DNA from 4 places in the Bacillus sp. z14 (2026) genome. Region 4 is predicted to be linked to each of the others. Evidence: riboswitches for the same ligand, from Rfam matches in the RefSeq annotation. Region 4 holds a riboswitch; each other region holds the start of a gene.
The links. A riboswitch is a leader RNA that binds a small molecule or an ion and turns the genes downstream of it on or off. The one in region 4 is predicted to bind S-adenosylmethionine.
Positions count from the first base shown of each region.

Region 1: it holds a riboswitch for S-adenosylmethionine, as region 4 does, so the genes downstream of both, AC4G3O_RS02025 (bifunctional homocysteine S-methyltransferase/methylenetetrahydrofolate reductase) here and metK (methionine adenosyltransferase) in region 4, are expected to answer to the same signal.
Region 2: it holds a riboswitch for S-adenosylmethionine, as region 4 does, so the genes downstream of both, AC4G3O_RS04315 (methionine biosynthesis PLP-dependent protein) here and metK (methionine adenosyltransferase) in region 4, are expected to answer to the same signal.
Region 3: it holds a riboswitch for S-adenosylmethionine, as region 4 does, so the genes downstream of both, AC4G3O_RS11610 (methionine ABC transporter ATP-binding protein) here and metK (methionine adenosyltransferase) in region 4, are expected to answer to the same signal.

Region 1 covers NZ_JBZFQK010000001.1:457,224-465,038, forward strand. The annotation lists gene AC4G3O_RS02005 (hypothetical protein) at 1-181, opposite strand, end outside; gene AC4G3O_RS02010 (SDR family NAD(P)-dependent oxidoreductase) at 370-1,116, opposite strand; tRNA gene AC4G3O_RS02015 (tRNA-Ser) at 1,356-1,425, opposite strand; gene metH (methionine synthase) at 1,424-4,867, opposite strand; gene AC4G3O_RS02025 (bifunctional homocysteine S-methyltransferase/methylenetetrahydrofolate reductase) at 4,864-6,723, opposite strand; SAM riboswitch class I at 6,818-6,919, opposite strand; gene AC4G3O_RS02030 (class I SAM-dependent methyltransferase) at 7,044-7,640, shown strand.
Region 2 covers NZ_JBZFQK010000001.1:916,056-923,870, reverse strand. The annotation lists gene AC4G3O_RS04350 (hypothetical protein) at 1-108, opposite strand, end outside; gene AC4G3O_RS04345 (hypothetical protein) at 178-1,401, opposite strand; gene AC4G3O_RS04340 (hypothetical protein) at 1,415-2,248, opposite strand; gene AC4G3O_RS04335 (ABC transporter ATP-binding protein) at 2,245-2,934, opposite strand; gene AC4G3O_RS04330 (GntR family transcriptional regulator) at 2,947-3,318, opposite strand; gene AC4G3O_RS04325 (patatin-like phospholipase family protein) at 3,524-4,366, shown strand; gene AC4G3O_RS04320 (M42 family metallopeptidase) at 4,414-5,457, opposite strand; SAM riboswitch class I at 5,591-5,695, shown strand; gene AC4G3O_RS04315 (methionine biosynthesis PLP-dependent protein) at 5,879-6,979, shown strand; gene AC4G3O_RS04310 (ABC transporter ATP-binding protein) at 7,122-7,815, shown strand, end outside.
Region 3 covers NZ_JBZFQK010000003.1:103,678-111,492, forward strand. The annotation lists gene AC4G3O_RS11580 (cysteine desulfurase) at 1-840, opposite strand, end outside; gene sufD (Fe-S cluster assembly protein SufD) at 840-2,144, opposite strand; gene sufC (Fe-S cluster assembly ATPase SufC) at 2,162-2,947, opposite strand; gene AC4G3O_RS11595 (YuzK family famiily protein) at 3,307-3,459, opposite strand; gene AC4G3O_RS11600 (MetQ/NlpA family ABC transporter substrate-binding protein) at 3,742-4,575, opposite strand; gene AC4G3O_RS11605 (methionine ABC transporter permease) at 4,589-5,257, opposite strand; gene AC4G3O_RS11610 (methionine ABC transporter ATP-binding protein) at 5,254-6,285, opposite strand; SAM riboswitch class I at 6,399-6,510, opposite strand; gene AC4G3O_RS11615 (O-acetylhomoserine aminocarboxypropyltransferase/cysteine synthase family protein) at 6,604-7,815, opposite strand, start outside.
Region 4 covers NZ_JBZFQK010000005.1:226,903-234,717, forward strand. The annotation lists gene metK (methionine adenosyltransferase) at 56-1,255, opposite strand; SAM riboswitch class I at 1,389-1,517, opposite strand; gene pckA (phosphoenolpyruvate carboxykinase (ATP)) at 1,896-3,485, shown strand; gene AC4G3O_RS16235 (DUF2584 domain-containing protein) at 3,622-3,864, opposite strand; gene AC4G3O_RS16240 (alpha/beta hydrolase family protein) at 3,883-4,713, opposite strand; gene AC4G3O_RS16245 (ABC transporter substrate-binding protein) at 4,826-5,833, shown strand; gene AC4G3O_RS16250 (ABC transporter ATP-binding protein) at 5,854-6,621, shown strand; gene AC4G3O_RS16255 (ABC transporter permease) at 6,611-7,426, shown strand; gene ytkD (RNA deprotection pyrophosphohydrolase) at 7,421-7,815, opposite strand, start outside.

The sequences.
Region 1 (7,815 bases), on a different contig from region 4:
TACTGAGTAATTTTTCTTCAAAACGAGATGAATCGAAATTAGCATTTGCTGTTGCTTCACCATCATAACCACTTACTTCAATTGTTACATATTCGGTTAAATCAATTTTTTCCTTTGAACTGCAACCCGATATTCCTATGAAAGTAATTAAAATAAATAATAATGCCAAGCCTTTCTTCATTTTAATCTCCACCTTCCGGAATATTAATTTTATATTGATATATTAATAATACCCAGTTTGAATTTACTTAAATATATACACATTTAAATTAAATTATTTTTATATATCAGATTGATACTTAATATACATAAAACAAAACACCCACATTCAATAGTGGGTGTTCATAGTATCTCTTTATGTATGCTTTATTATTGAGCAGTGTATCCTCCGTCTACGACAATTTCCGCTCCTGTCATAAAAGTGTTTTCAATAGCGAATATGATTGCATGTGCAATCTCCTCAGGTTTACCCAAACGTTCAAGTCCTTTTGATAGCGGATGAAGTGATTTTAACATTTCGATTCCTTCTGCTCCTGCAACATCCTCATTTACCATACCTGTAATAACATAGCCAGGATGGACACTATTTACTCGAATGTTAAAAGGAGCAAATTCTAAGGCCATTGATTTTGTCATTAATCTTACTGCACCTTTACTAGCGTTGTAGAAACAAGCACCGGCTGAACCTACTAAGCCAAGAATTGAAGAAACGTTAATAACCGCCCCACCCATGCCTTGTGCAACCATCTGTCGAATCGCTTCACGGCTGCAATAAAATACACCATTTTGATTAACCCCTATGTATTTTTCGTATTCATCAGTTGGAAGATCTAGTGTAGAACCTCCTCCTCCTATACCTGCATTGGCAATCATAATGTCAAGGTGTCCATATTTTTCAACCACGTGTGACACCATATCCTTTACTTGATTTTCGTCTGATACATCTACTTTCAAAAATTCAACGTTTAACTCTTTGGCAGTTTGATTTCCCAACTCCTCGTTGAAGTCTGCAATAACAGGGATTCCACCTTTGTTGAGAATAGCTTTTACCGCTTCTTTACCAATTCCGTTTGCCCCTCCAGTTACAATAGCTACTTTACCTTTGATTTCAAACATACTAACTTCTCTCCCTTTTTCTTATTTAAATACTTTCTAAAGAAAGATTATTTGACCATTTATTATCCACAAATAGTAGAAATATTGCTTGATTTTTTGATCCCTGCATATAAACTTCACAATAGTAGACTTCAAGATAACTAAAAAGGGGCACAAACGCTTGGTGCTAATCTCCGTTTGTACCCCATTATATTGAAATTTACTATTCATATGGACTTATTCATGCTATCTATTACATCCGAAGAGAGATTCGAACTCCCGACCGACGGCTTAGAAGGCCGTTTATCTATGCCTTTACGTTATCTCGTTACTCCTCCCGCCCCACATTAAAATACCTAGCCTCCGGATGCGAAAAGACCATCGCGGAAACAGATGCTTCAGGATTCATCATAAATCCCTCTGTCAACTGAATTCCGATATCCTCTGGTTTCAGCAACCTGAATAGCTTTTCTTGATCCTCGAGATTCGGGCAGGCTGGATACCCGAATGAATAACGCTGACCGGTATACTTAGCACTCAATCGTTCTTTCATGGTCATATCGATAGAGTCATGGATTCCCCAAGCATCCCTCATAAGATGGTGGACTCGTTCAGCTAAGCCTTCAGCACATTCGAGTGCGAGTGATTGGATGACATGGCTCTTTAAATACTGTCCTTCTTTTTTCCATCCTTCTGCTATTTCTTTTATACCTTTACCTGCTGTGACAATCATCAATCCCACATAATCCTGTACACCTGACTCTTGGTCCTTCACATAATCAGATAAACACAGATAAGGCTTTTTGGACTGTCGCGGAAAATCAAATGTTTCGAGGACTTCATCCGGATTAGCTGGGGAACATATTTTTAGAATTTCTCCATCACTTTTTGCAGGAAAATATTGATACATCGCTGATAATTTAATCTGATTGTTTTCGAGAATCTCATCAACTATGGCTGCAAGTTCTAATAATTTTGGATTCTCTTCCTCAAACAACCGATCCACTTTCCCCTTCATCCCAAGGTGATGGCCAAATAACATTTGTTTATTCACATATGGGTACACCAGAGATAGTGGGTAATCCTGCAGAATATGCCGGTTTAAGTCCTCGGGGACTGGTATATTCTCTTGATCCTTCACTGTTTTATCACGGTTTTCTGTAACTTGAATATCCCTTTTCGTTTCAATCGAAATCACTGCTGCTTGCTCATTCGTTTCTGCCTCTAGCTGAGCGAGAAAGGATAGCCTTTTCTCATCGTCATGGAGCTGATTGATTAAATCGAGTCCATTCATGGCATCCTTTGCATAAAAGACCGGTCCATTATATTCAGGAGCAATTCGCCCTCTAGTAAATTTCCTGGTAAGAGCTGCTCCACCTACTACAATCGGAACATCAATTTCCGCTTCTCTTAAATCCTGAGCGGTAATAACCATCTGTTGGGCTGATTTTACCAACAAGCCTGACAAGCCAATAATAGTTGGGTTCTCATTTCGGACGGATTCAATCAAGGTTTGCGGAGCTACTTTAATGCCTAAGTCAACCACTTCATAGCCATTATTACTCATGATGATATCAACGAGATTCTTCCCGATATCATGTACGTCCCCTTTCACGGTTGCCAGCACCATTTTTCCTTTTGTAGACGTTGTACCTGATTTAGTCATCAATGGTTCAAGCTGCGAAACGGCTGCTTTCATGGCTTCCGCGCTTTGCAATACTTCAGCTACGATTAACTGGTTATCATTAAATAGTTCTCCAACCTTCGACATACCGGCCATTAATGGACCGTTGATGATATCAAGCGGCTCCATCCCTTTTTCAAGAGCTTCATCAATATCCTCCTTCAACCCGTCCTTTGTCCCTTCGATAATGTATTCAGGCAGGCGCTCCATTAATGGAAGTTTTTCTTTCGTTTCCTTTTGAACAGGCTTTTTTGTCCTATAAAAAGCAACAAACTCAGCAAGAGATTCTTCTGAGTTATGAAACAAAAGATTCTCTGATAATTTAACTTCCTCCTCAGGGATTAACGCAAATCGAGTTAATTTTTCTGTATTGACAATCGCATAGTCCAAGCCAGCCTTTGTACAGTGGTATAAATAAACGGCATTCAGGACCTCTCTTCCCTCATTCGGCAGTCCAAACGATACATTACTGATGCCTAAAATCGTTAATGTTCTCGGAAGCTCTTTTTTAATGGCCGCCAGTCCCTTTACCGTTTCCGCAGCTCCTTCCCGGTATTGTTCATCACCAGTACCAACCGGAAAAACAAGCGGGTCAAAAATAATATCCTCCGGTACGATTCCATACTTTTCTGTTAACAGTTGATACGATCTCTGGGCAACCTCCAGTTTTCGTTCTTCTGTTACGGCCATCCCTTTTTCATCAATTGTTCCAACAACCAAGGCTGCACCATACTTTTTTGCCAATGGAACAATTTTCTCAAAGCGTTCTTCCCCATCCTCTAAATTTATCGAATTAATGATTGCTTTACCCTGAGAATGGCGGAGTGCTTTTTCGATGACCATTTCATCGGTTGAATCGATAACAAAAGGCACCTTTATTTTTTTAGCCGCTTCTTTCATGAATTCTTCCATATCAGACACTTCATCGCTATCTGGATCAGCTAGGCACACATCTATTACATGGGCTCCTTTTTTGACTTGCTGTCTAGCAATCTCGGAAGCTTCTTCAAATTTCCTGTCCTTAATCAGATTCTTAAACTTTCTGGATCCAATCACATTTGTCCGTTCACCTACAAATAAAGGTCTCATTGAATCATCATAGATTAAGGCATCAATACCAGAGACAGCATGATTACCCTGTTTGCCATTAATTTGCCTCGCTTCAATTCCGGTAACCGCTTCTTTAATAGCTCGAATATGATCAGGAGTCGTTCCGCAGCAGCCGCCAACAAGATTAATCCAACCTTTTTCGGCAAATTGCTTGATCTTCTTGCTTAGGGAGGAAGGCGATTCATTATATTGGCCATTTTCATCTGGTAATCCCGCATTCGGGTAACAGCTTACTGCAGCAGTGCTTAATTCAGATAAAGACCTGATATGGTCAGCCATGAACTCTGGACCAGTTGCACAATTAAGCCCGATTGCAAGAGGATTCATATGCTCACACGATATATAAAAAGCTTCAATGGTTTGACCGGCTAGAGTAGTCCCCATTGGTTCAATCGTTCCTGAGATAATTAATGGAACTTCCCTGCCTAAAGATGAGAATGCTCTTTTCATTCCAATATAAGCTGCTTTCACATTTAATAAATCCTGCGATGTTTCCAAGAGAAGCAAATCAACTCCCCCATCAAGCAGGCCCTTCGTTTGCTCTTCATATGAATCTGCCAATTGTTCAAAAGTGGCTCCGCCTGTTACGGATAAGGTTTTGGTCGTAGGTCCCATCGAACCTGCAACAAAGCGAGGGCTGTCAGGACTGTCAAACTGTTCTGTTGCTTTTCGAGCCAATTGAGCTGATTCTTTATTCAGCTGATATGCCAGGTGACCAAGATTATATTCATCCAGTACAATTGGAGTTGCCCCGAATGTGTTTGTTTCAATAATTTCCGCACCTGCTGCCAAGTACTCTTCATGAATCGATTGGATTACATCCGGGCGGGTTAGCGTTAAATACTCATTACACCCATCGTATTGTTCCCCGCCAAAATCATCCTCTATTAATTGATGCGCCTGAATCATGGTTCCCATTGCTCCATCTAGAATAACTATTCTTTCAGCCAATAACTCTTTCAATTTTTCTGTTCTCATGATAGATGCACTTCCTTATTTACAACTGATTTCTGTTCTTTGATGTACCGAACCAAATGCCCGCTTAATTCATATTTCATAAAAGGTGTAATAATATAGATACCGTTAAATAGTTCACTTGCCGCGTCCACTAATTCTTTTGAAATGGCAAAGCTTTCGCGAGCACAGGCTTCCTTATCCGTTCCGGCTCTTTCCATCGCCTCTCTAACATGAACCGGCAATGAAATACCTGGCACTTCATTATGTAAAAACTCTGCATTCCGGTGACTCGTTAAAGGCATAATGCCAATAAAAATCGGCTTTGTTATATGCCTGGTTGCCGCGTATACTTCCTCTAATTTTTCAATACTAAACACGGGCTGGGTTAAGAAATAATCAGCTCCAGCCTGAATTTTCTTTTCCATTCGCTGTACGGCTTTATCTATGTACTTTACATTTGGATTAAAGGCAGCTGCGATATCGAAATTCGCCCGGCTACCCAGCGATTTTCCTGAATAGGAGCGCCCCTCATTCAATTGCTTAACCAATGAAATCAGGTCCATTGAAGAAAGATCATATACAGAAGTCGCGCCCGGAAAATCACCAATTTTTGAAGGATCCCCAGTCACCACCAACACCTCTGATAATCCAAGGGAATGCATGCCCATTAAATGAGATTGCAAGCCAATCAGATTATGATCTCGACAAGTTAAGTGAACAAGAGGCACCGTATTTAACTTTGATTGTAAAATCGACGCTACCGCAAGATTGGATATTCTCGGTGACGCCAATGAATTATCCGCAAGTGTAATCGCATCGGCACCCGAATCTAATAGGTAGCGACTTCCTATTAAAAAATCCTCCAGGCCGAACGTCTTTGGCGGGTCCAACTCCACGATAACCGTCGTTTGTTTTTTTGCCTTACCTGAAATTGTATCTGGACCTTTTCGTTTATATTGAATGATTTCATATGATATAGGCTGATGCTTCGGCTTGGCTACAAAATCTTTCACCTTTACAGGATGAAGATCTTCGATTCCTTTACGAATGGCCTGAATATGGGCAGGAGTTGTACCACAGCATCCACCTAGCAGCCGGACCCCCTGCTTCACAAGCTGCCTTGAACTATTAATGAAATAATCCGCTTCTGTCGAATAGACATATCTTCCATCTGATAAATCAGGTAAGCTGGCGTTTGGATAAGCCGCATAATAGGTATCTTCCAATAAAGGTACTTCTTCGTATGAGCGAATCATATGATAGGGACCCATCCGACAATTGATGCCTAACACATCAGCGCCTGTTTTTTTCATAAGAGAAAACGCCTCACTGACATGCATACCATTTTGCAAAAGGCCTGTTTCATGCAGAGAAATATTCGCGATAAGAGGAAGATCACTCATTTTTCTAGCCGACTCTATTACCGTTAATAATTCGTCTAAATCATAATAGGTTTCAAGTAAAATGCCATCCGGCTTTTCATCCAATAAAGCGGTCAGCTGTTCATCGAAATATCCCTTAATTTCCGTTAGTGTTAATTCTGATTTCCTAAAGCTCCGCAAGCCGCCAATCGTGCCGATGATGAATGTGTTTGGATCAGCCGCATCTTTCGCTATTTTCATTCCGGCTCTATTAATTTGAGAAACTTCCCTTTCGAGACCATAGCGCTTTAATTTATGAAAATTTGCGCCGAATGTATTCGATTGAATCACATCAGCACCAGCCTCAATATAACTTCTATGCATCTTTTTGATCTGATTGGGGTTTGTCAAATTAAGCTCTTCAAAGCAACTATCAATTCCAAATGAATATAAAAGTGTTCCACTCGCCCCATCTGCGACTAGAATTTTTTCATTTAACGTTTCCAGTAGTTTCACTGTCTTTCCCCCTAATTAGTTGGTTAATGTCTCTGATGAGGAAAACAGACTAATAGAAAAGAGCTTTCATCATGAAAGCCCTCTTTCCTAAGGTCTCTCATCTCTCAAGCATTGCTTGCTGGATTTAGCACCTTGGATTACCATCCAGGTTGCTGAGATTTCAACGGGCCAGTCCCTCCATCTCTCTAGATAAGAATATGAAATTATATATTTACTTAATTTACTATAAATTTTCAGTTATTTCAATCTATTTTGATAATTAATCCAAAAGAGTTAACGATTTAGTATTTTGGGTATGTATGGGGTAGGAGTGATGTTAGATGAAGGAAATAATAACGAATCAGTTTAAAAATCCAACTGGTGTCCTCGGAAAGATTGCAGGTAAAATAATGGCCTATGAAAATGAGGAATTATACGAATGGACATTTGATCAATTGACTATTACCCCAAATGACACACTGCTAGAAGTTGGTTTTGGCCCAGGTGAAGGAATGCACATGCTTTTTGAGAAGTACCCTACCATCCAAATAGATGGTGTCGATCCATCAGAAGAAATGGTGAAAAATGCGAGCAAACGAAATCAAGAACAACTCAACCGCAATCAGCTTCGTTTGTTTAATGGAACTGTTCTCGGGATTCCCAATCCAATGGTGTACGATAAAATATTTAGTGTAAATAGCTATCCATTATGGGAAGATCAAGAGGCTTGTATTCAAAAAATACATTCTTTATTAAAAGAAAATGGAAAACTGACTATAACCGTGCAGCCAAGGCAGGAAGAAGCAACCGAAGAACAGGCTCATGCCTTTGCCGAAGAGATTAGAGAGGTGCTAACTAATACAGGCTTTAAGTCTATTAAGGTTCAAACGAAACCACTCAAACCGTGCTTATCTATAAATGTCACAGCCATCAAATAGCCCTTTTTATGAATATTAGAAATTCCACTCAAGCTTAGACACTCTTTCTATCTGACCCTTTTCAACCTATAAAAACCATAAGCTCCTCCATCAGTTTTGATTGAATTTCTATTATTTAGGGTATATTATAAACATATACACATATATTAAAAAACCAGAGAGCTGGATACTCCCT
Region 2 (7,815 bases), on a different contig from region 4:
AAGTTCATTGGCTATTTGATCCTGCAACTCTCTGGTCGGAACCTCCACGTTGTATTTAGTACCTTCATGCAAAAGCCTTGGCTCCGTTTCAAAATAAACATAGTACATGGGAAATTCCTCCAAATCATCATTTGGTTATTGTATTCCCTTTTTGAAGTTAACAAAACAATTTTTACATTATAGACCAATAATCTGATATAAATATAGATCCATATAGTCTATCTTTTGATCGTTGCTTTTTGTCTCAATCGTTCCTTCGAAAATGGATTTTCCGTCTTCGAAATTAAAGATGCTTATATAAGGTTTGTTTTTTTCTCCTCTATAAGTGAGAATCATTTTGTTGTGATATACATTTATATTGTGATCAAACATTTCTGAGTTCACTTGGATTTTATGATCCTTTGTGATTTTTTGTTTCTCAAAATCATACGTAACCATAGCGACTATTTTCTTTCCGTTCTCATCTTTAATAGCGGAAACATATAATGAAGTTTGATCATAAGCTATATTAAAACTAGAACCATCTTCTTGTAATAGCTGTTTCGTTAAATCACTCGGAAGGGTCAACCTATCTAATTTCTTTGTTTTATAGTTGTACACATATAAGTCACGGCTAACAGTTTGACTGTTTTCATCTGTATGGATAGTCTTATCTATCTGAAATGTAAAATGAGTACGAGCTTGCGTCGGGTTAGTATCTGTTAAACTGGTTATATAAATATCTTGCTGATCCGTTGATTGTTCAGTTGTCAAAATCGAATTATCGTCAATTAGTTTTTCCTTTTTAAGGTTAATCGTATATTCCTGAAGTATTTCTGTCCCATCTTTCGAATTACTGCGTGTCATGACAAATAATTCATTCGTGGAGATTTGGACATCAAGGATTTCAATAAAAGATGAATATTCCTGATTGGGCAGGTTTACTTCAAAAGAGGTTGTATCCTCTGTTTTCTTATTGAGCTGATCAATTTTTAAACTGAAATTATGCATTCCATGTCTGGTAGAAAAATCATACTTGGAGTCGACAAAAATGACTTGATTTGTGTCATTGTACAACTGGTTACTATAAATTTTTCCTCTCATAAAGGAAGAATACTGATTTGCTAAATCTTTCAATTCCGCTGTTTCTAAATATTTTTCCCCGTAGTCCACCTGCTCAAAAAAAGGTAATTCAGATCGATAAGTGGCCCCCTCTTTCGTTACATTAAACGTTTCTGTGAATCCACCTACTTGATAATCTGCTTCCAATGATAAGGTGTCTAAGATTTTAGCATCTCCATTTATTTGTTTGACGTAAAAATCAGGGAGGGTGGAGGAAGAAAAGGCCTGATTTATATAAAATACTGAAATGGATAGCACAGCAACAAGCAGGATCAGAATAGAATTTCGATATTTTTTCATATGTTTCCTCTCCTTACACAGTTATTTTCTTATTTAATAAATAGCGGCTTAATAAAATGGAGATAATGCCTAAAATACTGGCTGTAACGCTTACAATGATGATTTGCTCAGATGTATAAATGTAATTACCTATTTCTAATAATTCGATTAATATAATAGGTGCTGATAATACAGCTATAACACCTACACAGTATAGGATGGCAAGAATGATTCCTTTCCATTTAAAGCTGCGCTCAAGCAATATGGCCGTGAATAGGATGCTCAAAGCAATAAATCCTGCACCATAATATAAAACGAATTCTGTGAAGGTAGATGGGAGAATAACCGTAATAAATTGAGATCCCTTGATTAAGCTGCCAATCGATACCTCATGTAAATAATCCGCTGATATAAACCATTTCAAAATTTTTGATTCAATTAGAAGGAGTATCAATTGGATAGATACTAGTGAGAGTACAAGTAGCATTATAGCTGTTAATTTCGAAAAATAAATATTCATTCTTGATGTAGGAATCATTAATAAACGATAGATAAAGGATCCTTTACCTGACCAGTCACGGTACCAAATTAGAAAGATATATAAGAAGATGGCACCTGCACATAAGGCAATCGGACCATTAAACCAAATAGAATTCACATAATTGTCCATGCCATAATAACCAAATTCTTCAATAAAGACTTCTATAGGGACACCATTCGTTAATGATTTATTAGCGTCACTCATGTAGATGTTAGCTTCAATGATTAACCCGGCAACTTGTATAATAAAAACAGCAATAATCAATCCAAATAAAATTTTTGTAAATCGATTTAACTCCACATTCACAAGCTTAAAAAAGCGATTCATCCTCTATACACCTCTCTCATTACATCTACGACAGACTTACCTTCGTTATTTCGAACTTCTTCTGCATTAAATTCTTTATAAACGACTCCGTCATTTAACAAAACAACTTTATCAATGAGGTGCTCAATATCGTTGATTTCATGGGTTGTGATGATAACACCGCGGTCTTCAATCAGGTGGCTTGTAAAGACATCTGCTATTTGTTCACGGCTGAAAATATCGATACCGGAGAATGGTTCATCCATAAGAACATAATCAACATCCAGAGCCAATCCCAATAACAAATTCACTTTCGCGGTATTTCCTTTAGATAATGTTGAAATCCGTATGTTTTCATCCAATTTGAAAAAGCTCAATAATTCATCGGCGCGATCTTGGTTCCAACTCTCATAAAAATCATTCATAAAATCCATTGCCTGCATAATGGTGAAGTTCGAAAGCATCGTGAACGTATCTGGAATAAATGTGATTTTCTCATACGTATCCTTCGTTCTTTTAGTTCCGTTTATAAGAATTTCTCCACCATCAATAGGAGTAAGGCCCATGATGGATTTCATAATCGTTGTTTTACCTACACCGTTTATACCGATTAAACACGTGATTTCCCCTTTGTTGGCTGTGAATGATACATCATCCAATACGTTTTTTCTTCCAAATTTTTTCGTTACATTTTTTACTTCTAACATGAAATCCCCTCCTTACTCTTGTTCCGCATTATATTTTTCTTTGACAATACTCAACAGTTCATCTACTGGTAATTGAATCGGTTTAATTGCCTGAACAAAGGTATCAACGGCTTCAACAATGAGTTCCTGACGAACGCTTGACAATATGACCTTGTCGGTTGTGACCCGGCTTGGGAAATTTCTTTCTGTGTGAATCAATCCCTGTTCCTCCATTTCCTTATACGCTTTTTGAGCAGTATTGGGGTTTATTTTTAGAAGATTGGCAAGCTCACGTCGAGAAGGAATCTCCTCTCCGCTTGCAAGCCGACCGGTCGCTATTTGTTCTTTGAAGTAACGGACAACTTGTAAATATACAGGATCCCGGTTATTAAAGATGATGTTCATTAATTCATCTCCTATGGCTTTTTAACCAATTATTAGTGTGTGTACTATGTAGTTCATACACTTGATATGTGTACTATACAGTTAATACACTAAAACTGTCAATAGGATAGTAAAAAATTCCCTGAAATAGTTTTAAAACGTGTAATTATTTAAGAAGGGTCATGGCAAAATAATAAGGATTCTCTGGGGAAGGAGTTTACTTGTTATGCATAATACAGGCCTGGTTCTAGAGGGTGGCGGAATGAGAGGGCTATATACAGCTGGAGTTCTGAGGTATTTGATGGAACAGGATATATATGTGCCATATACAATTGGTGTTTCAGCTGGTGCATGTAATGGCTCTTCTTATATTGCACGGCAAATAGACCGTAATTATGCGGCGAATATCGATTATGTCTCACACCCGGAATACCTATCCTATAAACGTTTTCTGAAGAAACGTGAATTATTTGGAATGGACTTTATTTTTGATAAAATTCCAAATGAACTGGTCCCATTTGATATAAAGGCTTTTTGTGAAGCAAAGGAACAGTTTGTCGTGGGTGTTACAGATTGCGTAACAGGCGAACCTGTATACTATAGAAAAGAGCACCTAATAAAAGATATTACAACGATTCTGCGCGCATCCAGTTCGATTCCTTTTTTTGCTCCGGAAATCTCTTATGATGGAAGAATGCTGCTGGATGGCGGTGTTGCCGATCCAATACCGATACAAAAATCTCAAGCAGACGGGAATACGAAAAATATCGTTGTGCTTACTGGGAATAAAGGCTATATGAAAGCATCGTCGCTTGATTGGCTTGGAAAAAGAAAATATAAGAACTATCAAGGGCTGCTAAAGGCTCTTCGCAAACGGCATATCGTTTACAATGACACGATCCGCTATTTGGAGGAACAAGAAGAAAAGGGACTTGTCGTCATTATTCGTCCATTAGTGAAATCAGATGTCAGCCGTGTTGAGCGTAACCCTAAAAAGCTGAAAAAGCTGTACAATCAAGGATATGCTGAAGCCAAGGCTGCTTATGGAAAAATCAAACGGTTATTATAATAAAAACCCATCACTTAAATGGTGATGGGTTAACGTTTAGTATGAAATTAGGCTAATTCTGATTGTAAGTAATTCCAGATTAACTGGGCAGTATGTTCAATAGAGCTGATATGGGTTCTTTCAAAAGCATGTGAAGCATCAATGCCGGGTCCAATTAATCCGTGTATGATATCATAGCCGGCACGGATGGCAGCAGAAGCATCAGATCCGTAAAAAGGATATATATCTACACGGTAATCAATCTTGTGTTGCTTTGCCAATTCGACTAAATGCTGACGCAGGCCATAATGATAGGGTCCGCTAGAATCTTTTGCACAAATGGAAACACTGTATTCATCCGTAGATTGTCCTTCTCCAATTGCTCCCATATCTACAGCCAGGTATTCAACAGTTTCAGCAGGAATGTTGGAGTTTCCGCCATAGCCTATTTCTTCATTATTTGAAATTAAGAAGTGGGTCGTATAGGGGAGAGTGATGCCTTCTTCTTTTAACTGTTTAATGATATACATCAGTATGCCGACACTCGCTTTATCATCTAAATGACGGGATTTAATAAATCCATTGTCTGTCAGTTCAACACGGGGCTCGAAGGAAACAAAATCACCTACAGAAATACCTAGACCTTCTGTATCCGTCTTGCTTTTTGTCACAGCATCAATTCGAACTTCAATCGTTGCATCCTCGCGTTTAATATCTCCCATTTTCTGATAAACATGGACAGAAGTTTGATTTAAAAGAATCGTCCCTGTAAACGTTTTACCTTCAGCTGTATGGATTTTACAATATTCGCCTTCAACAGAATTCCAACGAAATCCGCCGATCATCGATAATTTTAAACGCCCGCTTGGTTTGATTTCTTTCACCATAGCACCTAATGTATCTACATGGGCTGTTAGAAAACGGTGCTTTGAATCATCCTGTCCCTTGATTGTTGCCAATAGGGCACCTTTATTTGTTTTTACTGCAGGTATTCCTTGAGATTGTAAAAACTGTGCTACATGATCAATTACTTCCGTTGTATAGCCGCTCGGACTTGGAATGGATACAAGGTCTTTTATGTACTGGAAAATTTCCTGGCCATTGGCTTTCATGGTTCCGAATCACTCCTTTTTATGTATAGATTTATTATATACCTTTGTTAAAAAGTTGGACAATAAAGGCAGAAATAACTTGCTTTTTTAGCAGTAGGACTGTAAATTTATAGTTAAATAAATATTCTGAAAAATCTTATCAAGAGAGATGGAGGGACAGGCCCTGTGAAGTCTCAGCAACCGCCAATATGGAAAGGTGCTAATTCCTGCAGGAACAATCATTCCTGGCCGATAAGAAGGGACTCACTCTAATGAAAAGTCTTCTTCTTGAAGACTTTTTTCGTTTTTAAGCATATTTTTATTCACTGGGAAAATGAGTGGATGTAAGTAATTCGTAACTTTGATGGCAAATTAGAGCCGGATGAAGGTAAATCAGAGTAACTGTATTTCGGGGATTAATAAAGAGAGAGGGGTCATACATATGACAACAGTTAAAATCGAAACACTCTTAGCTCAAATAGGCAATCGAAGTGAAACACAAACAGGTACTGTTAATCCGCCAGTTTATTTTTCCACAGCCTATCGCCATAACGGAATAGGGGAATCAACAGGGTTTGATTACATAAGAACAGGAAACCCAACCAGAAAATTATTAGAGGAAGCAATTGCCGAGCTAGAGGGTGGTAAACAGGGATTTGCCTTTAGTTCAGGTATGGCTGCCATTCACTCATTGCTATGTTTATTTTCTCCAGGTGATGAAATAGCCGTCTCTGCCGATCTGTATGGAGGGACATATCGGTTATTTGAGCAAATATGGAAGACGTATGGCATCAAATTTAACTATTGCCATACATATGAAGATTTCGCTGAATCCATTACGGAAAATACGAAGGCCTTCTTTATAGAAACACCGACAAATCCGCTTATGCAGGAAATGGATATTAAAGAAATTGCTCAACTGACCCAATCTAACAATCTACTGCTCCTTGTGGATAATACGTTTTATACACCCATTTTGCAAAGACCGATTGAGCAGGGAGCAGATATTGTTGTCCACAGTGCCACCAAATATTTAGCAGGACATAATGATGTATTGGCTGGATTAATTGTCTCAAAGAGTAAAGAGGTTGGTGCGCGCCTAGAAGAATATCAAAATGCAACAGGCGCTGTACTGCCGCCATTTGACTCCTGGCTTGTGATGAGGGGAATGAAAACATTGAGCCTAAGGATGAGGCAGCATGAGGAAAATGCTAAGATAATCAGCCGATTTTTAAGAGAAAGAGAAGAAGTGACAGATGTCCTTTATCCTGGTAAAGGGGGGATGATATCGTTCCGGCTGAAATCAGAGGAATGGATCAATCCATTTTTAAAAAGCCTTCGCATCATATCTTTTGCTGAAAGTCTGGGTGGAGTAGAAAGTTTAATGACGTACCCTGCTACACAAACACATGCGGATATCCCTGAGGAAGTGCGTACACAAAATGGAGTCTGTAATTGTTTGCTGCGCTATTCTGTTGGGATAGAGCATGCGAATGATTTGATTGATGATCTTATTCAAGCTTTTGAATCATTATCGGCTTAGGTTATTAGAAATTTGAACTTTACAGGCATTTAGGTGCATCATGAAGGATTCCAGAAGTAATACCTAAAAAGGATAAATTAGAAAATTATGCAAATTAACGACCCGTTTTGATATACTATACCAAAATGGGTCTTTGGGGAGAATGAAAATGGCTGAACTGGTGATTTCTATTAGCAATCTTCAAATGCATTATGGATCGAAAGAAGTACTTCGAGGAATTAATCTTGATGTAAACAAGGGACAAATTATTGGCTATATAGGTCCCAATGGGGCGGGGAAAACTACCACAGTTAAAATATTGCTTGGACTCCTTACAGACTATACAGGCTCAGTGAAGGTCTTTGATAAAGAGCTTTCTGAGGATAGGATTACCTATAAAAATAGAATTGGCTATGTGCCTGAATTGGCAGATTTATATGATGTATTGACTGCACGTGAATATTTGACTTTTATAGGTGAGCTTTATGGCTTATCTTATGAGCAGGCTGACCAAAAGGCTTTTAAACTAATGAGGCTATTAAATATTGAAGAAATGTATGATTCACGAATAAATAGTTATTCAAAAGGGATGAAGCAAAAGGTTCTATTAATTTCAAGCCTTCTTCATAATCCGGATATTTTATTTTTAGATGAACCTTTAAGCGGTCTCGACGCGAATAGCGTTATGGTCATTAAAGAATTGCTTGGACTGCTGGCAAGCGAGGGAAAAACTATTTTTTATTCCTCACATATCATGGATGTCGTCGAGAAAATTAGCAATCGAATTATTTTACTGCATGAAGGCAGGATTGTTGCAGATGGAAGCTTTGCAGAATTACAGGATGTTGGCAAGGAAG
Region 3 (7,815 bases), on a different contig from region 4:
ACCTGCAATGATTGGAGTACCGCCTTCAAATTTCCAAGGCAGCTCTTTCCATGTAGAATCCTGCAATCCCACAAAATCAATCATCTCTCCGCCAAATTCGATTGGTTCCATATTCTCGAGGTATTCCTTTTTCCCGTACATGACACCAATGCCAGTTGGTCCACACATTTTATGTGCAGAAAAGGCAAAGAAATCACAGTCAAGATCCTGAACATCCACTTTCAAATGCGGAGTGCTTTGCGCACCATCTACAACCATTACTGCTCCATTTTCATGGGCAATTTTCGCAATTTCTTTAACCGGATTGATGACACCAAGCACATTCGATACGTGCATAACTGAAACGATTTTCGTGTTTGAAGTAATCACTTCTTTGACTGTTTCAAGTGAAATAGTACCGTCTTCTCCAAGCGGGATATATTTCAATGTCGCACCGGTTGCTTTAGCTACTTGCTGCCATGGAATGATATTACTATGATGTTCCATCATACTGATAACAATTTCATCACCAGCTTTTAGGTTAGCTTTCCCGTAGCTGGCAGCAATTGTATTAATCGAAGTCGTTGTCCCTCTTGTAAAGACAACTTCTTCGATGGATTTCGCATTAATGAACTTTCTTACCTTTTCACGTGCTCCCTCATAAGCATCCGTGGCCATCGTTCCAAGTGTGTGAACACCACGGTGTACATTAGAGTTATACCGCTTGTAATACTCATCAATAGTCTGAATAACGGATGCTGGCTTCTGCGAAGTTGCGGCACTGTCCAGATATACTAATGAATGACCATTGACTTTCTCATTTAAAATTGGGAAAAGTTCTTTAATATTCGTTGGAATCATTATTTAACTTTCCTTTCAATTACCTCAGTCAACTGCTTTTTAACAGCTTCAACAGGTAATTGATTTACTACTGGGGCAAGGAACCCATGGATAATTAAACGTTCTGCTTCTGTTTTACTGATCCCTCTGCTCATTAAATAATAAAGCTGAATTGGATCCACACGGCCTACAGAAGCTGCGTGTCCAGCTGTTACATCATCTTCATCAATTAACAGAATAGGGTTTGCATCCCCACGTGCTTTCGGACTAAGCATTAATACTCTGGATTCCTGTACAGCATCAGCTTTAGTGGCACCATGTTCAATCTTACCGATACCATTAAAAATGGAGGATGCTTCATCCTTCATAACACCGTGCTTCAGGATATATCCATTTGAGTTTTTACCAAAATGAACAACTTTAGTTGTAAAGTTTTGAGTTTGTTTACCAGTACCAACCACTACTGTTTTAGTATCACCATATGAACCATTACCATGTAGGTTTGTAATATTCTCTGAAATAGTATTACCATCGTTCATTAAGCCCAATGCCCATTCCACTCGTCCATCATTTCCTACATATGCATTACGGTTTACATAGGTTTTCATATCTTTAGATAATGTATCAACTGCACCATATTTAACGACCGCATTGTTGCCGACGATAACCTCAGAAATGATATTTCCAATAGTCTCTTTGCCGTCAACCAATGAAATATAGTTTTCAACGTACGTTACGGAGCTGCACTCTTCAGCAACAACAAGTACGTGATTATATAATTCAGTCTCAGCATTATCAATCATGAAGATAGCCTGGATGGGTTCTTCAATAACCACGTTGCGTGGGATATAAAGAAAAGCTCCACCATTAAAGAGTGCTGCATGTAAAGCTGTAAGCTTATTCGTTTTTACAGGAACACTTGTAGTCATGAAGTATTTTTGCAAAAGTTCAGGATGTTCTTTAGCAGCAGTCCTGATATCTGTAAAAATAACACCTTTATCTTTAAGTTCCTGAGATACTGTCAAATAAGCAGCTGTATTGTTTCGTTGTACATACAAACTTCTGTTCTCATCAGGATTGATCAGCTTTTTCACGTCTTCAGCAAGTTCATCAATAGATGTAAATGTCTCGCTTGTAACGGAGTTCACTTTCATATCCTCTAATTGCCATTTATCAATCTTCGTTTTATCAGGTCTCGGCATAGGTAGCTCAGCTGAGGCAGAAAGGGCGTCTAAACGGAAGCTTTCAAGCCAGGCAGGCTCACTATGTGCTTTTGAAAAAGATGATACAACATCTTTTTCGAGTAATGTAGTTTCGATTGTCATAACGATCCTCCTATTGCTTATGCTTCAATTCCTACTGTTTCGTCTTCAATACCTAATTCTTTTTTAATCCAGTCATATCCTTCTGCTTCTAAGCGTTGCGCTAGTTCTGCTCCACCGGATTTCACGATTTTACCTTGCATCATTACGTGAACATAATCTGGAGTAATGTAGTTCAATAAGCGTTGATAGTGAGTAATCATTAGGCAGCCAAAATCTTCGTTTCTCATTTGGTTGATTCCTTTGGAAACAACTTTCAGCGCATCAATATCTAAACCGGAGTCGATTTCATCAAGAATCGCAATGGCTGGTTGCAGCATTAATAATTGAAGGATTTCATTACGTTTCTTTTCACCGCCGGAAAAGCCTTCATTTAAATAACGTTGAGCCATATCTTGATCCATTTCTAATAGATCCATTTTTTTATCCATTTCTTTAATGAATTTCATTAAGGAAATTTCGTCTCCTTCTTCACGTTTACTGTTAATAGCAGAACGCATGAAGTCGGCATTAGTAACCCCAGTAATTTCACTTGGGTATTGCATTGCTAAAAATAGACCGGCACGAGCACGTTCGTCAACTTCCATTTCAAGAACATCTTCACCGTCCATTGTGATGGAACCACTTGTTACTTCATATTTTGGGTGACCCATGATAGCAGATGACAATGTAGATTTTCCTGTACCATTTGGCCCCATAATTGCATGGATTTCTCCACCTTTAACTTCAAGGTTTACCCCTTTAAGAATCTCTTTACCTTCTATTGAAACATGTAAATCTTTAATTGTAAGAACTGAACCAGCCATTCTTATACCTCCAATATATAGTCATCTAAAGTTTTAGATTATTTCTATTCTCAATTTATTCTCATTACAATCTTATAACAAATCAAATCTAGATTCAACTTTTTGAAACGAGAAAATTACATAAAATGGACATAATATTTTAACATAATACTTAGCTTTACTGACATTATAATGTTAATTTTCACGAAAGAAAAGAACCAGCATGATCTTTACCAACCACCCTGATTTTAAAGACGGCAGTAACATTTTTGCACTAATTGAAAACATAAAAACAGGTAGAAGGAGAAATTGATTTTTCTTCCGCTACCTGTTTTTATGATTATCACTTTTAGAATTATTCACTTTATCACTTGATTCATTTACCCATGTACTCTTCTATTCACATCATTTAAGATTTGATTACTCTTCATATAACTACGTTCACGCTTCTCTTCTACTTTCATACGCACTTCAAGATTCTGACTGTAAACTTCATAGCCAACTCCATGTGCCTGCCTCATCGCTTTTTCCATTTCATCTGTTACTCTAAGCTGTAACTGATTGTCAAAGATAATGAATCATTCCTTTCCATTTATTATAATAAGGGTATCACTTTGCAGAAGAACCCTCAAAGTCTATATACCACACTGAGCACATCTTAAAAGTGATATTGCGTATTTCTTCTAGGAAATCCTTGATTATCCTGAAAAATAATACCAGAGAAGAAAATAATTCATTGGAAAAGCATCTTATAATACACCTATTATATGATAAAAAAGGTGCAGCTAAATGAATAGCTGCACCTTTTTTGTCTATTATTTATTTGATGGGATAACGGACCCTTTGTAGTTTTCATTAATGAAATCCTGGATATCTTTAGAATGAAGAACTTCAACCAATGTTTTAATTTCTTCCTTATTCTTATCCTCAGATCTAACAGCAATAATGTTTACGTATGGATTATTATCAGCACTTTCCAATGCAATCGCATCCTCAGCTGGTACAAGATCCGCTTCAATGGCATAGTTGGAATTAATCAGTACTGCATCGCCTTCATCATTATTGTAAACCTGCGTAAGCATAGGTGCTTCAATATCCGTTTTAAACTTTAAATTCTTCGGATTTTCCGCAATATCATCCACAGTTGCTTTAGTTTTATCAATGCCTTCTTTTAGCTTTATTAAGCCTTCTGTTTCTAGCATAGATAACATACGTCCATGATCAGCTACTGAGCTGCTCATAATGATGCTTGCGCCTTTTGGTAGGTCATCCAGGCTGTCGTATTTTTTAGAATAAACACCAATCGGTTCAATATGGATTCCGCCTGCATTGGCGAAATCATACCCATTATCCTTCACTTGACTCTCAAAATAAGGGATGTGTTGGAAATAGTTAGCGTCAATTGAGCCATCTTCCAATGCTTTATTCGGCATTACATAGTCTGTAAATACTTCAACTTCAAGTTTAATACCTTTTTCTTCAAGAAGAGTTGCTGCTTCTTCCAATATTTCTGCATGTGGAACATTTGATGCGCCAATTTTAATCGTTTTTAGTTCTTTGTCCCCGGAATTGGATTCATCTCCTGATCCACCGCAGGCTGCCAATAATAGGGTTAATCCTAAAACAAGTATGAACGATAACTTTTTCACTTTGGTTTCCTCCCTAGCGCTTATCTAATTTTCTTGTTATAAAATCTCCAATAAATTGGAGAATAAACACAATAATCAATACTAAAATAGTAGCAACAATCGTGACATCTGTCTGTCCGCGGCTAAACCCTTCCAAATAGGCAAGGTTTCCAAGTCCGCCCGCACCAATCATACCTGCCATCGCTGTATAACCTACAAGCGCAATTGCCGTAACTGTGATACCAGAAACAAGTGCAGGCAGAGATTCAGGAATTAGCACCTTCCATATGATTGTAAAGGAAGTGGCCCCCATCGATCTTGCTGCTTCGATTACACCTTTATCAATTTCACGCAATCCAATCTCAACCATTCGCGCATAGAATGGAGCAGCACCTATAATTAAAGCTGGCAAAGCCGCATTGACACCGATAATACTTCCTACTAATGCCTTTGTGAAAGGAATTAACAACACGATTAGAATAATGAATGGAATGGAACGGAATATGTTAACGAAAGCACCTACAATTCCGTAAATCACTTTGTTTTCCCACATATTCCCCTTTGAGGTCAAGAATAATAGCAGACCCAATATAATTCCAAGGAAAAAAGTTGCGATTAATGAGACACCTGTCATATACAAGGTTTCCCATGTCTTTTCATAAATTCGTTCCCAAACTACATTTGGTAATAATGTTTCCATCATTCTGAAATCACCTCCACACCAATTTCCTGATTGTGGAGATAGTCAATCGCTTTCGCCACTTCAGCAGCATCACCGTCTACATGAATAAATAACGTTCCATAGGACCCGTGCTGAGTCTGCGAAATTTTACCCTGTAATATGTTTACATTGATTTTGTAAGAGCGGATAACCTCTGATAAAACAGGGGTTTCAGCTGATTCGCCAATAAAGGATAATTGTACAACTTTCCCCGTCGGATATTCAGCAAGCAAATGCTCAATCGTCTCTTTCGTTTCTTCTGGCTCAGTCACTTGCTGTACAAATCGTTTAGTAATCGGAGCATTTGGTTTTTTAAATACATCAAGTACTTTTCCGCTCTCGACCACTTTCCCCATCTCCATCACAGCAACGCGATGACAGATTTTACGAATAACATGCATTTCATGTGTAATTAATACGATTGTCAAGCCAAGTCTTTTATTTATATCAACGAGCAAATCCAAAATATCGTCTGTAGTCTGAGGATCAAGTGCTGATGTCGCCTCGTCACAAAGAAGAACCTGTGGATTGTTCGCTAATGCGCGCGCTATACCGACCCGCTGCTTCTGACCGCCGCTCAACTGAGATGGATAAGCATTTTCACGGCCATCTAATCCTACCAGACTTACAAGTTCCTTCACTCTTTCTTTACGTACCTTGCTTGGTACGCCCGCAATTTCTAAAGGAAACTCTATATTTTCGCTGACTGTCCTTGACCAGAGGAGATTAAAGTGTTGAAAAATCATACTTATTTCCATTCTGGCTTTTCTTAATTCAGCGCCTTTTATAGCAGCCATATCTTTGCCTGCCACCAAGACACTGCCTTCTGTTGGCTTCTCTAAACCGTTCAGCATTCTAATGAGGGTACTTTTTCCCGCACCGCTGTACCCAATAATTCCAAAGATCTCGCCTTTTTCAATAGATAATGAGACTTGATCCACTGCTTTGACAGCTGATGAACGTTTAAATGTTCCTGAGAAGGTCTTCGATACATCACGTAATGTAATCATGAAAAGTTCACCTGCTCTTTCTATCAACCTATAATTAAAGAATAACTTCAGTTAAACAAAAATGCCTTTCTGCGGAGGCAGAAAGGCATGATTTATTTATAACATGTTCCTTTCTCTCATCTCCCAGGATTTATTATCCTGTGTGAATTGGCACCTTTTCAATCATAAATGATTGCCGGTTGCCGGGCGTCAAAGGGCACTTCCCTCGGCCTCTCTTGATAAGAGTACTAAACTATTCAATTAAATCTAACTGTCTGCTATCCTATCATGTTGAAGAAAGAACTGTCAACACCAAAGTCTGCATAGCATGTTCAATATTTATTTCACAACCACCTCAGTGGAAGCTATACCTGTTGCTTTTTCAATCGCAAGCTCCAATTCTTCAATTAGATCTTCTGCATGTTCAATTCCAACAGACAGTCTGATTAAATCCTCCTGTACACCTGATGCTTTTAATCCCTCTTCACTTAGTTGCTGATGAGTCGTGCTTGCCGGATGGATAATTAGGCTCTTTGCATCTCCCACATTGGCCACATGGGACCACAGTTCAACGGAATCAATCAGTTTTTTACCTGCCTCACGTCCACCCTTTATTCCAAAAACAACGACTGCTCCAGCACCTTTGGGTAAATATTTCTTCGTTTTTTCGTAATCAGGGTGATCTGAATCTCCTGGATACAAGACCCACGATACAGCCGGATGCTGTTTTAAATAGTCAACTATTAATCTCGTATTGGCTACATGCTCCTTCATCCTCACATGCAGAGTTTCCAATCCGAGAATAAATTGAAAGGCATTGTACGGGCTTAAGGAAGGACCTAAATCTCTCAACAGCTGAACTCTGGCCTTCACAATAAATGCTGCTGCACCAATTGCTTCACTGTAAATCAGATCATGATAGCTTGGATCGGGTTCAGTAAAGCCCGGAAATTTAGATGAATTCCAGTCAAACTTCCCTCCATCGACTATGACCCCGCCTAATGTGGTTCCATTTCCAAGCAGCCATTTCGTAGCTGAGTGTACGACGATATCCGCTCCAAACTCAATCGGACGGGATAAATAAGGAGTTGCAAATGTATTATCAATGATTAACGGAATTCCAGCTTCATGAGCAATTTCCGCCACCCGTTCAATATCAAGAACCTGCAGGCTTGGATTTCCAATCGTTTCTCCAAAAATAGCTTTGGTCTTTGATGTAATCGCTTCTCTAAAATTTTCAGTGTCACTTGGATCCACGAACCTTACGTTAATACCATACTTAGGGAGAGTATTGGCAAATAAATTGTAGGTTCCGCCGTATAGAGTGGACGCAGAGATAATTTCATCACCTGCTCCCGCAATATTTAGGATTGAGAGTGTTATAGCTGCAGCACCACTTGATACCGCTAAAGATCCAATGCCACCTTCTAATTCTGCTATACGTTCTTCGAATACACTTGAAGTTGGATTATGGATTCTAGTATAAATATAGCCAGTCTCAGCTAATCCAAATAAATCCGCAGCATGATCTGTGTCTTTAAATAAATAAGC
Region 4 (7,815 bases):
ACAAAAAAAGAAAGAGGGTTTATCCCTCTTTCTTGAAATGTTTATGCTGTTTATCTTAGATGTTAGCTTCCGTACGCAGTACTTCTACTTTATCAGTTTTCTCCCAAGGAAGATCTAAATCATTACGTCCAAAATGTCCGTAAGCTGCTGTTTGTTTATAAATCGGACGTCTTAAATCAAGCATTTTTATGATTCCTGCAGGGCGCAGATCAAAGTTAGCACGTACTAATTCAATTAATTTTTCCTCTTCAATTTTACCTGTACCGAACGTATCAATGGATATAGATACTGGCTGAGCTACACCAATCGCGTAAGCCAGCTGAACTTCTGCTTTATCTGCAAGACCTGCTGCTACAATATTTTTAGCTACATATCTGGCTGCATAGGCAGCAGAACGGTCTACTTTTGTAGCATCTTTACCAGAGAATGCTCCACCACCGTGACGTGCGTATCCACCATACGTGTCAACAATGATTTTACGGCCAGTCAAGCCTGCATCCCCTTGTGGACCTCCAATAACAAAACGGCCCGTTGGGTTAATAAAATATTTAGTTTGTTCATCAATAAGGTGAGCAGGAACAACCGGTTTAATTACTTGTTCTTTTAAGTCTTTCTTAATTTGATCCAGTGTTGTTTCCGCGTCATGCTGAGTAGAGATTACGATGGTATCAATTCTTACCGGATTTTTATTTTCATCATATTCCACTGTGACTTGTGTTTTTCCATCAGGGCGCAAGTATGGAAGAACTTCTTGTTTACGAACCTCAGCCAGCTTTCTAGATAATTGGTGAGCAAGAGAAATAGGAAGAGGCATTAATTCTTCTGTTTCGTTGCAGGCAAAACCGAACATTAGACCCTGATCTCCCGCCCCAATTGCTTCAATCTCTTCATCTGACATCGTGCCTTCTCTTGATTCCAAAGCTTGGTCTACACCTTGGGCGATATCTGCAGATTGTTCATCAATAGAGGTTAAGACAGCGCATGTTTCTGCATCGAAACCATATTTTGCACGTGTATAACCAATCCCTTTGATTGTGTCACGTACAATTTTTGGAATATCCACATACGTAGAAGTAGTGATTTCTCCCGCTACTAAAACTAATCCAGTGGTAACAGATGTTTCGCAGGCTACCCTTGCATTTGGATCCTTTGCTAATATTTCATCCAAAATGGCATCAGAAACCTGATCGCAAATTTTATCCGGATGACCTTCTGTTACAGATTCTGATGTAAACAAATGTCTCTTATTAGACATGTATATTTCCTCCTTCAGTTTCCCTGTTTATGGCTACTCATTATCTTTAATTATCTCCTGATTATACGAAAAAAGACCCTTCCCCTTTATAAAGAAAAGAGGAAAGGTCTGAGTCTCAGAAATCTGCCTTTCACTCTCATCGTTCAAGGCATTATAACCTTGCATCAAGTTAGCACCTTTGCGTGATTTCCATTAAAAGGAATCAAACTGCAGGTTGCCCCGGCTTCATAGAGCTCGTCTCTCCACCGAGTCTTGATAAGAGTATCCATATCAAATGTATATAATATCTTATCCATCATTTTCTGTCAATAAATAAACAGGAATATATTGTTAAGATAAAACTTTAGCTTCATCCTTTTTCTAAAAGAAGTACAGTCAGAACTTAAAATTCGCATTTCAATTATGATATTGATATAATTAATTTACGAATATTCAAATAAATATACTTTATTATTTATCCATCAATATTGACTAATATTCCTATTCTTTCACCAATGAAAACAATAATAATTATTCTTATATACTATATTAAACCATATTTTTGAAAATTAACACAATTAGTATGGATAAATCGATTAAATGTGTTATACTATTTTCCATATAATATGCTTACCAAAATTCTGGAAAAGGATGATACCTTATGAACAGTGTAGGAGTTTCCAATGAATTGAAACAATTACTTACTCATGATAATATTCACATTCAGCTTTCAGTGCCACAATTAGTTGAAAAAGTATTAACCAGAAAAGAGGGCATCCTCACATCTACTGGAGCGATTAAAGCCGAAACAGGTAAATATACCGGCAGATCTCCAAAGGATAAATATATTGTAGAGGAAGCTGCCACTAAAGATAAAATAGCCTGGGGAAGCGTCAATCAAGCAATATCTGAAGACGCATTCTCTAAATTATATGATAAAGTTATCGATTACCTCGAAAAACGAGATGAATTATTTGTATTTAATGGGTTTGCTGGGGCTGCAACAGACTACCGCCTTCCTATACAAGTAATCAATGAATATGCCTGGCACAATTTATTTGTACATCAGCTGTTTATCCGCCCCACTAAAGAAGAGCTTGAAAATCATTCTCCTGAGTTTACTATTATCTCAGCACCAGGTTTTAAAGCAAACCCTCTCGTGGACGGTACACAATCTGAGACGTTTATCATCATTTCTTTTGAGAAAAAAGTCGTCTTAATTGGAGGCACCGAGTATGCAGGTGAAATGAAAAAATCCATTTTCTCAATCATGAATTACCTGTTGCCTGAGAAAAATGTGTTCTCTATGCATTGTTCAGCAAATGTAGGTTTCGAGGGAGATGTAGCTCTTTTCTTTGGCCTATCCGGCACTGGAAAGACTACTTTATCAGCCGATCCAAATCGCCGCCTTATAGGTGATGACGAACATGGCTGGTCTCCTGATGGTGTATTTAATATTGAAGGCGGCTGTTACGCAAAATGCATCAATCTCACACAGGAAAAAGAGCCTCAAATTTTTAATGCCATACGCTTTGGTTCTGTACTAGAGAATGTGGTTGTAGATGAAGATACGAGAATTGCTGACTATGATAATGGAATGTTAACTGAAAATACCCGGGCAGCTTACCCTATCGAAGCCATGCAGAACATCGTCACACCTAGTATAGCGGGCCATCCCAATACAATCATCTTTTTAACTGCTGATGCTTTTGGTGTTCTGCCTCCAATCAGCAAGTTAACCAAAGAACAGGCAATGTATCATTTTCTAAGCGGTTATACGAGTAAATTGGCAGGAACTGAACTCGGAATCACTTCACCACAGGCTACGTTTTCTACCTGCTTCGGTTCACCATTCTTACCATTGCATCCAACTAAATATGCTGAGATGCTTGGCAAAAATATTGAGGAACATCAAGTTCAGGTATATCTGGTTAATACCGGTTGGACTGGAGGAGAGTATGGGACAGGTAGCCGCATGAAGCTTTCTTATACACGATTGATGATTCAAGCTGCATTGGAAGGAGAACTAGCCAATATCGAAACGGTACAAGACAGAATATTTGGCTTAGCGATTCCTTTACACGTACCTGGAGTACCTGATGAAGTTTTACAGCCGCAGAAAACGTGGAAAGATCCAGAAGCCTATTATGAAAAGGCGAATGAGCTTGCACATAAATTCAGAGAAAATTTCAAGGAATTTAAAAATATCAGTTCTGAAATTGAATCTAAAGGTGGACCAATTACCTTTTAAAGAACTAGCGGTGTCTTAGGAAGCCAAAAAGAAATGGCTTTCCTGAGGCACTATTTTATTTGTCTAAATTTAAAAACAAACCCACCGCCCAATGTAATTCTGGATGAAGGTTTGTTTTCTTTAGTTTCTATTCAATTTAGTTACTGGAATTTAAAGAAATCAACTCATATGTAATGGTTGTGCAGTTATTTTCCCATTCCACTTTTTTTATCCGTGCCGTTCCTCTCGATTCTCCATCCAGAGTTTTTCGGATATCAATCGGAATTTCAATTGGATATAGGCGGTATCCTTCTTTTTTTAGGACGAATAGATTTTCCTCAACCCTTTTTTCATTAGCCTTTGTCACTATAAGAGTATTCAATTCCATTGGCATACCCAATTCTCTCACTCCCCTGCTTCATTTATTTATTTCAATGGTATCATTTGAAGCGGCTTCTTTCATCCATTTCGTTAAATCCGTGACGATTTGCCGATTTATTCTAGGAGGTAGATAATGTGTATAGTCCTTAAGGTACCACACATCGACGCTCTTGCCGAGATCCTGCAGTCTGTTTCTTAATAGATTGGCATGTTCAACCGAAACGTTCTTATCCTTCTCGCCATGAATAATTAGAACATTACATGGTATTTTTTCAATTTCATACAAGGGTGTACGGGCTTTATATTCATCCGGCACCTTGTTTGGCGTACCTCCAATGACCCTTTTCAGCATTCTTCTTAAATCAATTCTCTCTATGTAGGTCAGAACCATATCGGAAACTCCCCCCCACGTGACAAGTGAAGCAGCGTCCTGGCAGTATATAGCTGTCCACAAGGCCATAATCCCGCCTCGAGAAAATCCAAAAATATGGACCTTTTTTGGATTAACCTTGGGATGTTGCTTTAAAAGTTCAAAACCTGCAATAGCATCCCAACGATCTTCTCCTGCAAAATCTTCCTCTCCTTCTCCACCCTGGTTGCCACGATAAAAGGGGGCAAAAACAACAAACCCCTGACTTGCGAATTGAATGATACGCCCTGGACGGACCTTCCCAACATTTTTAATGCCTCCGCGTAAATATAAAAATCCGTCCATTATTTCATCATTTTTTTTTGGCTCAGCTAATAGCCCCTTAACCCTTAACCCATTCGATAAATACGTGACAATATATAGATTTATATCCGGATGTGGCGATGGATATCGACTTCTATCTACGATACTACCTAGCGATGATTTTACTTCATCCATAATCCGGGCTCCTTTACAAAGTTCTATAGGCATTCACACAAATATATACCACACATACAATACGATTAACTACACTTTGGCATACATACTGCCTACTAAGGAGGAAATTCCCTTGAAATATTATCTTAAAACCAGCTTCTTCTGTATGCTGTCCATTCTGCTCATCTTTAGTTTATCGGCCTGTAAAGAAAATAAGTCGACTGAAGAATTGACAAAAGTCAAAGTAGCAGAAGTCACACGCTCTATTTTTTATGCACCTGAATATGTCGCCCTGGCCAAAGGATTTTTTAAGGACGAAGGGCTTGATGTAGACCTGCAGACTGCATGGGGCGGTGATAAGACAATGACTGCTCTACTATCAGGCGGAGCTGATATCGTGCTTGTTGGCTCAGAAACTTCTATTTATGTTCATGGACAAAATTCAAGAGATCCTGTTATTAATTTTGCCCAATTAACTCAAACAGATGGAACTTTTCTTGTATCCAGAGAAAAAATAGAGGAATTTAACTGGAACATGCTAAAGGGCAGTACATTTCTCGGACAGAGGAAAGGCGGTATGCCACAAATGGTTGGAGAGTTTGTACTGAAAAAACACAGCATTGATCCTCAAAAGGATTTGAAATTAATTCAAAATATTGATTTTGCCAATGTCGCCAATGCCTTTGCATCAGGAACAGGTGATTATGTACAGCTATTCGAACCTCAGGCAAGTGTTTTTGAAAAAGAAGGAAAAGGACATATTGTCGCTTCCTTTGGAAAAGAATCCGGCCATGTTCCATACACCACCTTCATGGCAAAGGAAAGCTATATGAAGGAAAATGAAGATATCGTTAAACGTTTTACAAAAGCGATTTATAAAGCACAAAAATGGGTTGAAGAAACAGATTCCGCTGAAGTAGCAAAAGCTATTCTCCCATATTTTGAAGATACAGACGTAGAGATTATTGAAATGGCCATTGACCGTTACAAGTCACAGGAGTCCTTTGCCTTAAATCCAATTCTTGATGAGGAAGAATGGTTAAATCTGCAGGATATCATGAAAGAAGCAGGAGAAATCGATTCCTATATCGATCATAAAACACTCGTAAATACAGAAATCGCTGAAGAAGTTTCAAAATAGGAGCTAAGGAGGCAGGGATTATGCCTTTATTGTCGATAGAGAATGTATCTCATCTCTATTTATCTAAATCGCAAACATCAATTGCTTTAGAGAATATATCAATGAGTATTGAGGAGGGAGAATTCATCTCCTTCCTTGGCCCAAGCGGCTGCGGTAAAACAACCCTTCTATCCATTATATCTGGCCTTTTTAAGCCAACCGAAGGAAGTGTTAAGCTATACGGGAAGGATGTCCTCATCCATCGCCAGGATATTGGATATATGCTGCAGCAGGATTATTTATTTCCCTGGAAGACCATTAAAGAAAATATATTGATAGGATTAAAATTATTAAAGCAGCTCGACCAAAAGCACGAAGAACAAACCATATCACTATTAGAAGAAATCGGCCTGAAGGATGTATTGACTAAATTTCCAAGGGAGCTATCAGGAGGAATGCGCCAACGAGTTGCCCTAGTTAGAACTTTGGCCACTAACCCTACTCTGCTCCTCTTAGATGAACCTTTTTCTGCTTTAGATTTACAAACCAAACTAAAGCTTGAAGATATCGTATCAAGTACATTAAAATCGTTTAAAAAAACGGCTATTTTAGTTACTCACGATATAGGAGAAGCAGTAGCCATGAGTGATCGTGTCTTCCTCCTCTCTCCAAAACCAGGAAAAATTCACAAAGAATTTGATATTCCAAACGAGTTAAAAGGGCTATCCCCATTTAATGCAAGAAATCATCCAGCCTTTTCAGATGTGTTCCAGCTTATATGGAAGGAGATGGAGCAGCTTGACGGATAATAAACTTAAAATTAATACCCTTCACAAGAACTATATCCAACAATTAAAAACCAACCAGCATAAAGTATGGCTGTATCAGGGTGTTATCTTTGTTTTATTTTTTGCTCTTTGGGAAATAGCCAGCCATTTTTACTGGATAGATCCCCTCCTGTTCAGTTCACCTTCCAATGTCGTTGAAATGCTGATTGAAAAAATACAGGATGGCAGTTTGCTCAGCCATCTCGGACTTACCTTGTTCGAAACAGTCATCAGCTTTATTTTAGGCACTCTACTAGGGACACTGCTAGCTGTTGCCTTGTGGTGGTCTCCAATGCTTTCAAAGGTCCTGGATCCCTATTTAGTCATCTTCAATGCTATGCCTAAGGTAGCCCTTGGACCCATTATTATTGTGGCGATGGGCCCTGGATTAATATCCATTATCACCAATGGAATCATTATCTCAGTTATCGTTACGACTATAGTCGTCTACACGAGCTTCAAGGAAATCGATCCCAATTATATAAAGGTAATGGAAACGTTTAATGCTCGCCGCATGCACATCTTCAAGGAAGCTGTCTTGCCGTATTCCTTTCCAGTCATTATATCGACACTAAAGGTTAATGTTGGTTTAGCCTGGGTTGGTGTCATAGTTGGAGAATTTCTTGTTTCTTCACAAGGACTTGGCTATCTAATCATTTATGGATTCCAGGTATTTAATTTCACCCTTGTTTTAATGGCATTACTCGTTATAGCTGTATTTGCAACGATTATGTATAAAATGGTCGAGTTTGTTGAAGCTAAGTTAATCCGCGACCGCTTATCATAAAAATTTTAACCGGCTTATTTTATCCAGACATTTCAAAACAACCTGATCCTTCATAATGAAGCTATATTGGGTGCTCGTTTGAAAATCATGTGGCAGTTCTGACAGTAAAACGGGCCCTTCTGTTTCCAGATAATCTTCTTTCTTCGTAAGGGCAGTAAGCTCGGCATAAAATACTGCTTTAACAAAGGAACCCGCTGGGTCGAGTACTTTATACTCGCCAATTGGAATTAACTGCTTTGCTTCTCCCCCTGTTTCCTCATATACTTCACGTATGGCAGCCTGAACAGGGGTTTCATTGTTTTCCACCTTGCCTCCGGGAAATTCAAGCCCTCTTTTGGAATGGTTGGTAAGAACCCATTTCCCTTTATAGCGGCATATGACGAATACAT